DNA from 2 places in the Streptomyces tamarix genome. Region 2 is predicted to be linked to the other one. Evidence: riboswitches for the same ligand, from Rfam matches in the RefSeq annotation. Region 2 holds a riboswitch; the other holds the start of a gene.
What was found. Region 2 has a riboswitch for S-adenosylmethionine ahead of RND61_RS21215 (aminotransferase class V-fold PLP-dependent enzyme). Riboswitches for the same ligand answer to the same signal wherever they lie in the genome.

Region 1 (7,474 bases), on a different contig from region 2:
TCGTCTACGCCGGCGACGACCTGGGCGACCTCCCGGCCTTCGCGGCGGTCGAGAAGCTCCGCGCGGACGGCGTACCGGGCCTGCTGATCTGCAGCGGCAGCGACGAGGTCCAGGCCCTGTCCGCCCGCGCGGACCTGACGCTCCGGGGCCCGGCGGAGGTCGTCGCCTTCTTCGCGTCCCTCGCCGCGGCCCTGCCCGACTGAACGCCCGCACCCGGCCCCGGCCTCCGGCCCCGTGGCTCCGGCCTCCGGCCCCGCAAGCCCCGGCCTCCGGTCCCGACCGGGACCGGAGGCCCGGGCCGCTAGCCCGCCGTCCCGCCCCGCAGCGCCTCCAGCTGGTCCAGGAACCAGCGCTGGGGCGGGAGGGCCGTCGCCGCGGCCGCCAGGCGCTTCGTGCGGTCCGCGCGGTCCGCGGGCGGCATCGACAGGGCCTCGTGCAGGGCCCGGGCCGTGCCGGTCACGTCGTACGGGTTCACCGTCACCGCGTCGGCACCCAGTTCCTCGTGCGCGCCCGCCTCGCGGGACAGGACCAGGGCGCAGCCCTCGTCGGAGACGACCGGGACCTCCTTCGCGACCAGGTTCATCCCGTCCCGGATGGGGTTCACCAGCGCCACGTCCGCCAGGCGGTACGCCGCCAGGGAGCGGGCGAAGTCGTCCTTCACGTGAAGCAGCACCGGCGTCCACGTCTCCGTGCCGTACTCGGCGTTGATCTCCTCCGCCAGCCGCGAGACCTCCGCCGTGTACCGCCGGTACACCTCCAGGTCCTGCCGGGACGGGTATGCGAAGGCGATGTGGACGACCCGCTCGCGCCACTCCGGCCACCCGGCCAGCAGCTCCCGGTACGCCAGCAGCCCCCGCACGATGTTCTTCGACAGCTCCGTGCGGTCCACCCGGATGACCGTCTTGCGGTCGGCCCCGCCGATCTGCTCCCGCAGCGTCGCCATCCGCTCCTCGACGTCCGCCTCCCGCGACCGCGCCCGCAGGAACCCGGCGTCCGCGCCCAGCCCGTGCACCCCCACCTCGGTCGTGCCCGTGCCGCCCACCGCGCGGGCGCAGCACGCCGTGAACGCCTCCGCCCAGCGGCGCGTCAGGAAGCCGAGCCGGTCCGCGCCGAGCATGCCGTTCAACAGCTCGCGCGCGATGTCGTCGGGGAGCATCCCGAAGTAGTCCGGCGGTGCCCACGGGGTGTGCGAGAAGTGTCCGATGCGCAGGTCCGGCCGCAGCTCGCGCAGCATGCCCGGCGCCAGCGCCAGGTGGTAGTCCTGGATCAGGACCGCCGCGCCCGGCGCCGCCTCCGCGGCGAGCGCCTCCGCGAAGGCCCGGTTGTACGCCCGGTACGCCTCCCACCGGCGGCGGAACTCCGCGTCGAAGACGGGCTCCAGCGGCGTCTGGTACAGCATGTGGTGGACGAACCACAGCACCGAGTTGGCGATGCCGTTGTACGCGGCGGCGTGCGTCCCTTCGCCCGCCAGCGCGTCGATGTCCAGCATCCGGACGCCCGGCTCGGAGACGCCGCGCCGCACCGCCTCCCGGTCCCCCTCGCCCAGCGCCGCGCACACCCACACCGCGCCCGCGTCGGGTCCGATCGCGGAGAGCCCCGACACGAGCCCCCCGCCGCCGCGCCGCGCCTCCAGCCCGCCGTCCGCCTCGCGCAGCGCGTAGCTGACCGGACCGCGATTCGATGCCACCAGGATGTCCGAGACCATGAGCCCAACCTAGCCCGAGCGGGAAACGCTCAAACGTACGGAGATCAGGCCACCCGGCGCTTGCGCTGGTACTCCGCGACCTCCCGCATCGGCGGCCGTTCCTCCGTGTCCACCGGGTGGGTGCGCGGCGCGAAGCCCGTCTCCGTGCGGTCGAACTGCGTCAGCCGGGGCCGTACGAGGTGCCCGCGCGACAGCCGCAACTGCGCCGTCCGGTAGATCGCCGCGGCCATCCGCCCCAGCGCCCGGTCGTCCTGGTGCCGGTGCAGCCGTACGCCCACGTCGACCTGGGCCAGCGCGTCCAGGCCCACCAGGTGCAGCGCGTCCACCAGCAGCCCCAGCTCCACCCCGTACCCCACCGGGAACGGCAACCGCTCCAGCAGCGTGCGCCGGGCCGCGTACTCCCCGCCCAGCGGCTGGACGAACCCGGCCAGCCGCGGCCAGTGCAGGTTCAGCAGCGGTCGCGCGACCAGCTCCGTCACCCGGCCGCCCTGCCCGCCGCCCCGTCCGCCGTCCGCCCCGGCCGCGAAGGGACGGTCGTACATCGCCTTCACGAACTCCACGTCCGGGTCCGTGAGCAGCGGCCCCACGATCCCCGCCACGAAGTCCGCGTCGAACTCCCGCAGGTCCGCGTCGACGAAGCACACCACGTCGCCGCCCGTCACCAGCAGGGAGCGCCACAGCACCTCCCCCTTGCCGGGCAGGGCGGGTATGCGCGGCAGCACGTCGTCCCGCGCCACCACCCGCGCGCCGGCCCGCGCGGCCACCTCCGCCGTGCGGTCCGTAGACCCCGAGTCGAGGACGACCAGCTCGTCGACGAGCGGCACCGCCTCCGACATCAGGTCCCGACGGATCACGGCGACGATCTCACCGACCGTCGCCTCCTCGTTCAGCGCGGGCAGGACGACGCTCACCGTGGTGCCGTGGGCCCGTTTCGCGGCGAGCAGTTGGTCGATCGGCCGGTCGGCCACGGACCAGGACCGCCGGCCCAGCCAGCGCTCCACCTCTTCCAGCACGCGCGCCACTCCTCGGGTCGTTGCGGGGCCGTGTGTGACCCATCTCGCGGTTCGGACGTCTATCTCAGACCTCCACCCCTTCGGCTACAGTCTTGAACAACGCGCGAGACCACCGCATGCCGGGGTCCCCGTGCCGACAACCACATACCGCTCATCCAGAGGGGCAGAGGGACACGGCCCGATGAAGCCCCGGCAACCCTCCAGCCGGTTCTCGCACGTTCACGCGAGGTCCCCGGCTAGGGAAGGTGCCAAATCCGTCTCACGGCGACACGCGCCAGTGAGAAAGATGAGGAGAAAGGGCCTCGCCTTCCATGGCTGTGCAGACCACCGCACCCACCACCCCCTCCGTCGACCTCGGCCCCGCGGCCGCGCTCTCCTGCCGCGAGTGCGGCGAGCGCTTCCCGCTCAGCCCGATCTTCGCCTGTGAGCACTGTTTCGGCCCCCTCGAAGTCGCGTACGACCTGCCGGCCGGCGACCCGGAGCAGCTCCGCAAGCGGATCGAGGCCGGCCCCACCAGCATCTGGCGGTACGCGCCGCTCCTCCCCGTCCCCGCGGACGTCGCGGACAAGCCGAACCTCAACCCCGGCTGGACCCCGCTCATCAAGGCCGACAACCTCGCGCGCGAACTGGGCGTGACCGGCGGCCTCTACGTCAAGGACGACTCGGGCAACCCCACGCACTCCTTCAAGGACCGGGTGGTCGCCCAGGCCCTGGAGGCGGCGCGCGTCTTCGGCTTCACCACCCTGTCGTGCTCCTCCACCGGCAACCTGGCGGGTGCGGTCGGCGCCGCCGCCGCGCGGGCGGGCCTGCGCTCCTGCGTGTTCATCCCGCACGACCTGGAGCAGGGCAAGGTCGTCATGGCCGCGGTGTACGGCGGCGACGTGGTCGGCATCGAGGGCACGTACGACGATGTCAACCGCTTCTGCTCGGAGCTCATCGGCGACCCGCTCGGCGAGGGCTGGGGCTTCGTCAACGTCAACCTGCGGCCGTACTACGCGGAGGGTTCCAAGACCCTCGCGTACGAGATCTGCGAGCAGCTCGGATGGCGCCTGCCGGACCAGTTGGTCGTCCCGATCGCGTCGGGCTCCCAGTTGACGAAGATCGACAAGGGGTTGCAGGAGCTGATCAGCCTGGGCCTCGTCGAGGACCGGCCGTACAAGATCTTCGGCGCGCAGGCGGAGGGCTGCTCCCCGGTGTCGGCGGCCTACAAGGCGGGCCACGACGTCGTACGGCCCCAGAAGCCGAACACGATCGCCAAGTCGCTCGCCATCGGCAACCCGGCCGACGGCCCGTACGTCCTGGACATCGCCCGTCGCACGGGCGGCGCGGTGGAGGACGTCAACGACGAGCAGATCGTCGACGCGATCAAGCTGCTGGCCCGCACGGAGGGCGTCTTCGCCGAGACGGCGGGCGGGGTGACCGTGGGCGTGACGCGCAAGCTGATCGAGAACGGCCTGCTGGACCCGTCCCTGACCACCGTCGTCCTCAACACGGGTGACGGCCTGAAGACCCTGGACGCGGTCGCCCCGACGACCGGCCCCACCGCGACGATCCGCCCGAGCCTGGACGCGTTCCGCGACGCCGGCCTCGCCAACTGAAACCCCCGGGAGACACGAACCATGAGCGTCAACGTCCGCATCCCCACCATCCTCCGCACGTACACGGGCGGCCAGGCCGAGGTCCCGGCGGAGGGTGCGACCCTCGCGGAGGTCATCGAGTCCCTGGAGAAGAACCACCCGGGCATCGCCGCGCGCGTCCTCGACGACCAGGGCCAGCTTCGCCGCTTCGTGAACGTCTACGTCAACGACGACGACGTCCGCTTCGAGCAGGGCCTCGGGACGGCCACCCCGGAGGGTGCGGGCATCTCGATCATCCCGGCGGTCGCGGGCGGCTGCTGAACCCCTCCGGCGTCCCCTCCGGCGACGGGGGACGCCCGTACGCCCTCTCGGACCGTGTCGGCCCGGTGCCTGACCGTCCGGTGCCTGACTGGCTGGCACTGATCGTCTGGCGTCCGGTCGTCCGGTGCCCGACTGCCTGGCGCCGCCTGCCCGATGTCCGGTCGTCCGGTGCCCGACTGTCCGGCCGTCCGGCGTCCGGTCGTCCGGTATCGGTCGTCTGAGCCGACTGTCCGGTGGCCGGTCGTCCGGCGCCTGACCGTCCGCCGCCCGACCGTCCAGTGCACGACTGACCGGTGCCTCTCCGCCCGGTTCCGGCGTCCCGGCCCCCGCCACCTCTGGCGGGGGCCGACCCGTTGGTCCCGAGGGGCCCCGCAGGCCCCGTAGGCAGCCCCCGCCGTCCCCCCGCAGGCCCCGTAGGCCGTGCGTCCCCACCCCGCCCCGTGAGGCCCCCACCGTCCCCCGCAGGTCCCGTGCCGGTGTTCGCCGGGCGTCCGGCGGGGTAGGCGCGCGGGGCGGACGGAGCCTTTCGGGTTTTTCGGTCCGTCGGCGAAAGGGGCGGCTCGTTCATTTCGGAACGGGCGCCGAGGAAAGCGGAGGCGGCGATTCTGGAGGGTTGAAGGCGGTAGAGTTGGGGAACCCCCCGCCGCCGTCCGTGCCGGTTGCATATGAGAACGCGCCGGGGCCCGACAAGAAGTAGCCAAAGTGCCTCCGCCCGATGCGCGGTTTGCGCGCTTTGCCCGGCCCGACTTGCCCGGGGTTATGGCCGTTCCGGCCATCATTTCCCTTCACCGGCGCTTGGATTTCTCGTCCGATTGACCTGTTGCAGAGGGCAGTTGGGCAGATACATTCAGCCGCGGTCGACGCGTTCCGGCGCACGCCCACCCCTGTCAGTGGGCGAGGTCTGACCCGGGTCCGCGAAGTGCGGTCCTGTGCAAGGGCCAGTAATAGGGGAGTTAGGCATGGCTCAGGGCACCGTCAAGTGGTTCAACGCGGAGAAGGGGTACGGCTTCATCGCGGTCGACGGTGGTGCGGATGTTTTCGTGCACTACAGCGCGATCCAGATGGACGGCTACCGCACCCTTGAGGAAGGCCAGCGGGTCGAGTTCGAGATCTCGCAGGGCCAGAAGGGTCCGCAGGCGGACATGGTCAAGATCGCCGTCTAAGCACGACGCGTTCCGGCCAACGGCATTCGACGAAGGGCCCGCACCCCGTCAAGGGGTACGGGCCCTTCGTGCGCCCGCCCGCGGCCGGCCCCGCGGGCCCTTCACGCGCCCTCCCGCGGCCGGCCCCCGCAGCCGCGCCTCGCGGCTTCTTCGTGCGCCCGCCCGCAGCCGTCCCCCGCGGGGCCCTTCGCGCGTCCGTCCGAGAGCCCCTTGAAAGCCCCCCGAAAGCCCTCCCGAGAGCCCCTCCGAGCCCCCGCCGCCACCGTGGGGCGCTTGCACTCTCATAGGGCGAGTGCTAATCATTGGCGTTAGCACTCTGCGAGTGAGAGTGACAACGGAAGGACCTCGTCGGTGAGGCCCGCAAGGCGCGTGGGGCAAGGAACCACGCGGCACACGGGCCGTCCGTCGCGGGCGCCAGCGCGGTCCGGAGCAATCCACCCCAGTCCGGGAGGACCACTTCACATGGCCAAGATCATCGCGTTCGACGAGGAGGCACGGCGCGGTCTCGAGCGCGGGATGAACCAGCTCGCCGACGCCGTCAAGGTCACCCTTGGTCCCAAGGGTCGCAACGTCGTCCTCGAGAAGAAGTGGGGCGCCCCCACGATCACCAACGATGGTGTTTCCATCGCCAAGGAGATCGAGCTCGAGGACCCGTACGAGAAGATCGGCGCCGAGCTGGTCAAGGAAGTCGCCAAGAAGACGGACGACGTCGCCGGTGACGGTACGACCACCGCGACCGTGCTCGCCCAGGCGCTGGTCCGCGAGGGCCTGCGCAACGTCGCCGCCGGTGCCAACCCGATGGCCCTGAAGCGCGGTATCGAGAAGGCCGTCGAGGCCGTCTCCGGCGCGCTGCTGGAGCAGGCGAAGGACGTGGAGACCAAGGAGCAGATCGCCTCCACCGCCTCCATCTCCGCCGCCGACACCCAGATCGGCGAGCTGATCGCCGAGGCCATGGACAAGGTCGGCAAGGAAGGCGTCATCACCGTCGAGGAGTCCAACACCTTCGGGCTGGAGCTGGAGCTCACCGAGGGCATGCGCTTCGACAAGGGCTACATCTCGGCGTACTTCGCGACCGACATGGAGCGCATGGAGGCCGTCCTCGAGGACCCGTACATCCTCATCGTCAACTCCAAGGTCTCCGCGGTGAAGGACCTCCTCCCGCTGCTGGAGAAGGTCATGCAGTCCGGCAAGCCGCTGCTGATCATCGCCGAGGACGTCGAGGGCGAGGCGCTCTCCACGCTGGTCGTCAACAAGATCCGCGGCACGTTCAAGTCCGTCGCCGTCAAGGCCCCGGGCTTCGGCGACCGCCGCAAGGCCATGCTCGGCGACATCGCCATCCTCACGGGTGGCCAGGTCATCTCCGAGGAGGTCGGCCTCAAGCTGGAGAACGCCGGTCTGGACCTCCTGGGCCGCGCCCGCAAGGTCGTCATCACCAAGGACGAGACGACGATCGTCGACGGTGCCGGCGACAGCGAGCAGGTCCAGGGCCGCGTCAACCAGATCCGCGCCGAGATCGAGAACTCGGACTCGGACTACGACCGCGAGAAGCTCCAGGAGCGCCTGGCGAAGCTGGCCGGCGGCGTGGCCGTCATCAAGGCCGGTGCCGCCACCGAGGTCGAGCTGAAGGAGCGCAAGCACCGCATCGAGGACGCGGTGCGCAACGCCAAGGCCGCCGTCGAGGAGGGCATCGTCGCC
Region 2 (7,474 bases):
GAGCCGGTCGGTGCGCTCGCCGGCGGCGTTGAAGCGCTCCGTGGCCTGCTCCGCCTCGGCGTAGAGCCGGTCGACGCGGGCGCGGACGGTGTGGGCGGGGTCGGTCGGCTCGGCCTGCACCGGGGTGGCGCCGAAGGCGGCGGCCGCCGTGGCCGCCGCGGCGGACAGGACGGTGACCCGGGTGGCGCTCCGTTGGAGGCCCGGGTGGGGGGGACGGCGGTGGGACGCCACGGACCGCGCTCCCTTCGACTGTTCGGGGCTGTTGCGCGCAGACAGTAGCCGGGCGGTCACGGCGTGATCAAAGCCCCCGGGAGGCGCGCACGGCGGCGCCCCGCCGGGAACCACAGGTCACCGGCGGGGCGGAGCGTCGGTACGGGGAGCGGAAATCCCCCGATCGGACGTGTGCGCGCGGCGGTTCGGGGAGGCCCCGGCGCATCACGCGCCCTCACTGCCCGGGGCGCGGGCGGGACGGCTCAGATGCGGACGCCGAACTGGAACGTGCCCAGGTACTTCATCGCCTCGTAGCGGACGTGGGCGCCCGGGTACGGGGCGTGCAGGACGGTGTTGTTGCCGGCGTAGAGGCCGACGTGGGAGAGGTTGTTGAAGAAGACGAGGTCGCCCGGCTTGAGTTGGCTGCGGCCGATCTTCACGCCGTCGTTCTGCTGCGTGTACGTGGTGCGGGTGAGGCTGACGCCGGCCTGGCGGTAGGCCCACTGCGTCAGGCCGGAGCAGTCGTACGAGTTGGGGCCCTCGGCACCGGACACGTACGGCTTGCCGACCTGGGTGGCGGCGGCGCTGAGGGCGGCGGCGCCGCGCTGGGAGGCGGGGACCTCGTTGCCGAGCTCGACGCGCTCGCCGGCGTCGCGGCTGGCGCGCTCCTCCTCCGCCTGCATCTTCCGCCGCTCCTCGGCGGTGAGCGTGTTGAGGAGCTTCTGCGCTTCGGCGAGCTTGGTCTGGAACTTCTTCTTCTTCTCGCCGAGGGACTTGCGGACGTCCTCCAGGTCGGCGAGCTTCGCCGTGGCCTCGGCGCGCTGCTGGGCGAGGGTGCGCTGCTTGGCCTGGATGGTGCGCAGCGTCTCGGCCTGCTTCGCGGAGAGCTGGTCGACGGCGGACGCCTTGTCGAGGTAGTCGTCCGGGTTCGAGGAGAGGAAGAGCTGGAGCGAGGGGTCCATGCCGCCGTTGCGGTACTGGGCGCTGGCGACCGAACCGATGCCGTCGCGCAGGGCGTTGAGCTCCTCCTGGCCGCGGGCGACCTGGTCCTGGAGGGCCGTGACCTCCTTCTGGAGCTTCTCGCGGCGCTCGTCGGCGAGGTTGAACTGCTCCGTGGCCTCCTCGGCCTCGTGGTGGAGCTTGTCGACCTTCTCCTTGACCTGTTCCTTGCTGGGCTGCGGCGTGGCCGAAGCGGTCTGGGCGGTCAGGGCGACGGCAGCGGCGGCGGTCGCGGTGAGCACGGTCACACGGGCGCGGCTCGGCTGCTTGGGTCGACGGTGGGACGCCACGGAGGCGAGCTCCTTCTTCCTCGTTCGAGCCGCCTGCCGGGTCGACGGTCAATGCCCCGGTTCCGCGCTAGGCGTCCGGACACTCCCCCGTGATCCAGGTCCGAACTGCACGGTTCAGGCGGTGCCTTCGCTGCCGTCCCGGATGGACGGTCAACCGCGCGAAGGTTCGAGCCCAGACCCTAGTGACCAAGTTGTGATCAGTTCAAATCCTCATGAGAAAAATCTCTCCCACCCGGCCTTTTCTTGGCGCGCGCCCCACAGCGCGTCACGGGAAGTTGACGTTGGGTCCCCCGCACGCGTCCTCAAACCGGGCATCCCGCCCAGGAGTTACGAGATGCGCGAAAGCCGCTTCAGCAGCATCACGGACGCGACCGGGCGGGCGCCGGACTTGGCGACGCCGTCGGCCACCTCCCGGTCGCTGGAGACCACGACCACCGGCCGGCCCGCGGGCTCGGCGCGGACGAGCTGGCGGATCAGCTCGTCGGCGGTCACCCCCGGCTTGGAGAACAGCACGCGCACCCCGCGCGGCGGGGCGAGCAGCACCGGGGCGACCAGCTCCGCGCCGTCGAAGACGCAGGTGACCTCGGCGCCCGAGCGGGCGGCGAGCGCGGAGAGCCCGCCGAGCAGCCGCAGCCGCTGCTTCTCCAGCGGCATCGTCGGATAGCCGGTCTTGGTGACGTTGTAGCCGTCGACGACGAGGTGAGCCTGCGGGAGGGCGAGGAGCTGGTCGAGGAGGGCCGGGTCGGTCTCGGACAGCGCGCGGGCGGCGACGTCCTTCGGCGACATCCGGCCGGGCTCCACCGCCTCCACGGAGTCCGCGGGCCGTACGGAGACGGGCGGCAGGGCCAGTTCGCGGCGCAGCCCCTGGGCGGCCTCCAGGACCGTGTCCAGCAGCAGCCGGAGCCGCACGTCCTCCACCGAGCGGCCCTCGCGGGCGGCCCGGCGGCTCGCCTCCAGCGCGGCCTCGGTCTCGCCGAGCCGGGCCTTGAGGCGGCGGGTCTCGCTCTCGGCGGCCGAGACGCGGGCGGCGGCGTCCGCCCGGACGCCGTCGATCTCCGCCTGGGCGCGGCGCAGGGCGGCCTCGCCGCGCTTGACGTCGCTCTGCGCGCTGCGGAGCTTGCGCTGAAGCGATTCGGCTTCCTTGCGGGCCGCCTCCAGCTCGGAGCGCAGCCGCTCCGTCTCCACGCGGGTGTGCGCGCGGGCCTCCGCCAGCTCTTCGCGCAGCCGCTCCAGTTCGCGCCGGCCCGCCTCGTCGGCGCGCTCGGCGTCCGCGCGCTGCACCTCCTCGCCCGCGGCGGCGACCAGCTTGACCCAGCCGGTGGGGCGCAGCACGTACGCCGCAGCCGCCACGTCGACCGGGTCGGCGGCGGCGGGCGGCACGCCCGACTCGACGGCCGCGGCCAGCTCCGGCTGGGCGGTCCGCAGCCGATCGCCGATGCGCTGCCGGAACAGCGCGTCGCCCTCCAGGGCGGCGGCCATCGCGTTGCCCGCGAACCGGGCCCGCCGGGAGGGGGTGAACCGGGCGTACTGGCGAAGCTGCGACGGCAGCTCGGGGACCGTCAGACCGCCGAACGCCTCGGAGACGAGCGCGACCACCCGGCGCCGTACCGCCTCGGGCAGCGGGCGGTCGAGCGCCTCGGCGGCGTCACCGGCCGCGCCGGCCGACTCAGCGCCGCTTGCGGGCTGCGCCACGATCCGTCACCCCACTACCCGTCCGTTCTGACTCTGCCGGGCCGCCCGTCGTCCCGGGCCCGCGCTCAGGAGCCGGCGCCCGGCCTGTCCACCAGCTCGATCTGGTCCACCGCGTTGCACCAGCGGCAGCGGACCGACTCGATGGTCTCACTGACCACCTCGCGCTCCTCCACCGTGGGTTCCCCCGCCAGGTCCAGATGGACGTACTCCACGACCTTCGAGGAGCGCGTCACGTCGAAGCGCGTCAGATTGCCGCAGAGCGTGCAGCGCCAACGGGTGTCGGCGGTCGGCTGGGGAACCGTCGTCATGGTGCCGTCCTTGTCATGGTCCGGTCGTTCCAGTGCTTCGACCCGCGGTGCGCCCTCGAACTGCGGGTGCCCCGGGAGCGGCCCGGGCACGCCCGTAACCCTACGGCCTCCGCGGTCCCGCCTGCGCGGACGGTGGGGAGCGGGGAGAGGGGTGCCCGCCCCGGCGAGGCGCTCTGTCCCGCTCGCGCCCTCTACGTCATGATCTGTGCGTGATCGATTGGCGTGGAGCGTTGCGGCGCACCGTCACCGGCCCCTCGGTGACGTACGGCGTCATCGGGGTGTGCGCGCTGGTCTTCGTCCTCGGCCCGGCCTCGGGCCTGCGGGCCTCGTACGGGAGCGGGGACGCCCTGATCACCGCGCAGAGCACGTACTTCCGGCGCTGGGGGGTGATCCCGGCGGACCTCCTGAGCGGTTCCCTCCCGGCGCTGCTCACCCCGCTCAGCGCCCTGTTCGTGCACGGCAACTGGCTGCACCTGCTGGGGAACATGCTGTTCCTCTTCGTCTTCGGCGCGATGGCCGAGGAGCGGATGGGGCACATCCGGTTCGGGGTGTTCTACGTGGTGTGCGGCTACCTCGCGCTGGCCGGTTACGCCCTGGCCCACGCGGACAGCGGGCAGACCCTGGTGGGGGCGTCGGGGGCGGTCTCGGGGGTCCTCGGCGCCTTCCTGTACCTCTTCCCCCGGGCGCGGGTGACCAGCCTCTTCCCGTTCCTGTTCTTCCTGCCGCTGCGCTTCCCCGCCTGGATCGTCCTGGTCTTCTGGTTCGCCCTCCAGTGGCTGGCGGCGCGCGGGGCGGGCAGCGGGCCCGGGGTCGCCTACCTCGCGCACCTCGTCGGGTTCGCGCTGGGGTTCCTGTACGCGTGGGCGCGCTACCGGGGCATTAGAGTGAAGGCTCCAGCAGCGGCCACCGAGGGAGAGGGACAGCCGTGATCACCGCGATCGTGCTCATCAAGACCAGCGTGGACCGCATCCCGGAGATCGCGGAGGCGATCGCCGCGCTCGACAACGTGAGCGAGGTCTTCTCCGTCACCGGGACCTACGACCTGGTCGCCATGGTCCGCGTGCCCCGGCACGAGAACCTGGCCGACATCATCCCCGGCCGCATCAGCAAGATTCCCGGCGTCGTCGCGACGGACACGCACGTCGCGTTCCGCACGTACTCGCAGCACGACCTGGAAGCGGCCTTCGCGATCGGTCTCGACGCCTGACCGCCCCGCCCCACCGATTCACCCGAACGGGTGAGGCGGAATCAGCCACGGCGCGATCGCCGTCTCAGCCGCGGTCGGGCACGCAGCGCCCGTCCTCCGTGCGGTAGCTCCAGCGGGCGCCGTCCCTGACCAGTTCCCGCACGGCGCGGACGAAGCGGTCGACGTGCTCGTCGGGGGTGCCCGCGCCGAAGCTGACCCGGATCGCGTTGAGGGACCGCTCCCCCGGCCCGCCCTCCGGCGCCCCGCACTCCCCCGGCTCCTGCGGCGTCCCGCCCAGCAGGGTCCGGACCAGCGGGTGGGCGCAGAACAGCCCGTCGCGGACGCCGATGCCGTACTCGGCGGAGAGCGCCGCGGCGAAGTGCGAGCTGTTCCAGCCCTCCACGACGAAGGAGAGGACGCCGACGCGCGGGGCGTCGTCGCCGAACAGCGACAGCACCCGCACCTCGGGCACCTCGGCCAGCCCCTCCCGCACGCGGGCGATCAGCTCCTGCTCACGGGCCACGAGCGCGTCGAACCCGGCCGCGGTGAGCGCCTCGCAGGCCGAGGCGATGGCGTAGGCGCCGATCACGTTCGGCGAGCCGGCCTCGTGGCGGGCCGCCGTGGTGTGCCAGGCGACCTCCACCCCGCCGTCGGCCCGCCGGGCCACCGTCCGCGACGCGCCGCCGCCCGCCAGGTACGGCTCGGCGTCCCGCAGCCAGTCGGCCCGCCCGGCCAGCACACCGGCCCCGAAGGGCGCGTACAGCTTGTGCCCCGAGAACGCCACCCAGTCCACGTCCAGGTCCGCCACGTCCACTGGGTGGTGCGGCGCCAGCTGGGCGGCGTCCAGCACGATCCGCGCGCCGTGCGCGTGCGCGGCGGCCGCCAGCTCCCGTACCGGCCACAACTCGCCGGTCACGTTGGAGGCGCCGGTCACGCACACGAGGGCGGGGCCGTGGGGGTCCCGGCCGGCGAGGGCCCGCTCCAGCGTCTCCACGGCCCGGCCGGGGGTGCGGGGCGCGTCCAGGTACGTCACGCGGGCGTCGCGCCACGGCAGGAGCGAGGCGTGGTGCTCGGTCTCGAAGACGAACACCTCGCAGCCGGCCGGGAGGGCGTGCGCGAGCAGGTTCAGCGAGTCGGTCGTGGAGCGGGTGAAAACGACCTGGTCGCCGGGGCGGCAGCCGAGGAACTCCGCGACCGTCCTGCGGCTGTTCTCGAACAGGTCCGTGGAGAGCTGCGACAGGTACCCGGCGCCCCGGTGGACGCTGCCGTAGTACGGCGCGTACGCGGCGACGTCGTCCCACACGCGCTGGAGCGCCGGGGCGCTGGCCGCGTAGTCCAGCGCGGCGTACACGGCCTCCCCGCCGGTGACGAGCGGCACGGTCACGTCCCGCCCGAGCACGGGCAGCGGCAGGGCGGCGGGGGCGGAGCACTCGGCGGAGGCGGGGGCGACGGAGGCGACAGCGACGGGGGCGGAGGCGACGGCGGTGTTCGGGTACGCGGACATGGCGGATTCTCCCGGCGAGGACAAGGCGAACGGAGGTGGAGGCCCACGGGGACGGCTCGACTGCCGTGCCGCACGCGGGTGTTGCCTCGACGCGCGGCGACGACGGCCGCGCGGAGGAGGGGGGAAGGGGCCGGAAGGGCCCTAGCGCATTCGCTTGCTCACGAGACTGCTCCCTCGGGACCAGGACCCCAGGGTGTGCAGGGGTCCGCGCTTGCCGCAGACCTCTCTGCCTGCGGCCTGGTCTTCACCCGGGGCACCCCGCCACGGACGGAGGGTTGCCGGACAGCGGGCCGGGGCCGTAGTCGCTGTCACTCATGACCTTGTCGAGCATCCTGCCACACCTACCCGGTCACCGCGCAAGACGGGGTCCGCACAGTGGACGGGTCCGCGGCGCGCACCCCGGGCGGGGCGGTGCCGCGGACCCGTGGAACCCACGCCCCGTCAGGGGACGTTCGCGCCGACGGCGTTCACGGGCGCCGGTCGCCGGACGGGAGGCCTTCGCGGTGGGCCGCCCGGCGCCGCCGCAGTTCCTCCAGCCATCCCCGCACCTGTTCGTCGTCGTGCAGGTACGGCTCCCCGGGCCCCGGCCGCAGGTCGATTCCGTGCAGGAGCCCCAGCGCCCACCAGGACGGTTCGTCCCACGCGAGCGCGTCGTCGGCGACCCGGCGCCCGGCCCACCGGTCGGCGGCCTCCCGGCTCACGCGCCCCTCGACCACGGCGGCCAGGCACGCCTCGACCTCGTCCGGGTCCGGTCGGCGGTCACCGCTCACGGACCTCACCGCGTCCCGGACGGGGCCGGCGTCCATGGGGGCGGCACTAGCGGTTGCTGACCCGCACCCAGCGGTCCAGGGCATCGCGGGCGGCGCCCGAATCGACGGACTCGGCGGCCTTCGCCATGCCGGCCCGCAACTGCTCGGCCAGCGGCGCGTCCGACGGGTCCAGCGCGACCAGCGCCGCCGCCGCGTTCAGCAGCACCGCGTCCCGCACCGGCCCGGTCTCGCCGGCCAGCAGACGGCGCGCCACGTCCGCGTTGTACGAGGCGTCGGCGCCGCGCAGGGCCTCCACCGGGACCAGGTCGAGGCCCACGTCGCGCGGGTGGAAGACCTCCTCCCGGACGGTCCCGTCCCGCACGACCCACACCCGGGACCCGGCCGTCGTCGTCAGCTCGTCCAGCCCGTCGTCACCGCGGAACACCAGCGCCGACGAGCCGCGCTCGGCGAGCACCCCGGCGAGGATCGGCGCCATCCGGGCATCGGCCACCCCCGTCGCCTGGGCGCGGACCCGG

Region 1: linked by a shared signal. The riboswitch ahead of thrC (threonine synthase) and the one ahead of RND61_RS21215 (aminotransferase class V-fold PLP-dependent enzyme) in region 2 are both predicted to bind S-adenosylmethionine.

Annotation. Positions count from the first base shown of each region.
Region 1 is NZ_JAWCTQ010000007.1:32,980-40,453, forward strand. Features, by position in the region: gene otsB (trehalose-phosphatase) at 1-203, shown strand, start outside; gene RND61_RS08025 (alpha,alpha-trehalose-phosphate synthase (UDP-forming)) at 302-1,705, opposite strand; gene RND61_RS08030 (glucosyl-3-phosphoglycerate synthase) at 1,750-2,718, opposite strand; SAM riboswitch class I at 2,867-3,011, shown strand; gene thrC (threonine synthase) at 3,030-4,316, shown strand; gene RND61_RS08040 (MoaD/ThiS family protein) at 4,338-4,616, shown strand; gene RND61_RS08045 (cold-shock protein) at 5,576-5,779, shown strand; gene groL (chaperonin GroEL) at 6,242-7,474, shown strand, end outside.
Region 2 is NZ_JAWCTQ010000028.1:54,248-61,721, reverse strand. Features, by position in the region: gene RND61_RS21245 (C40 family peptidase) at 1-231, opposite strand, end outside; gene RND61_RS21240 (C40 family peptidase) at 474-1,499, opposite strand; gene RND61_RS21235 (NYN domain-containing protein) at 1,827-3,191, opposite strand; gene RND61_RS21230 (hypothetical protein) at 3,257-3,499, opposite strand; gene RND61_RS21225 (rhomboid family intramembrane serine protease) at 3,709-4,428, shown strand; gene RND61_RS21220 (Lrp/AsnC family transcriptional regulator) at 4,425-4,706, shown strand; gene RND61_RS21215 (aminotransferase class V-fold PLP-dependent enzyme) at 4,771-6,189, opposite strand; SAM riboswitch class IV at 6,392-6,509, opposite strand; gene RND61_RS21210 (hypothetical protein) at 6,657-6,959, opposite strand; gene trpD (anthranilate phosphoribosyltransferase) at 7,006-7,474, opposite strand, start outside.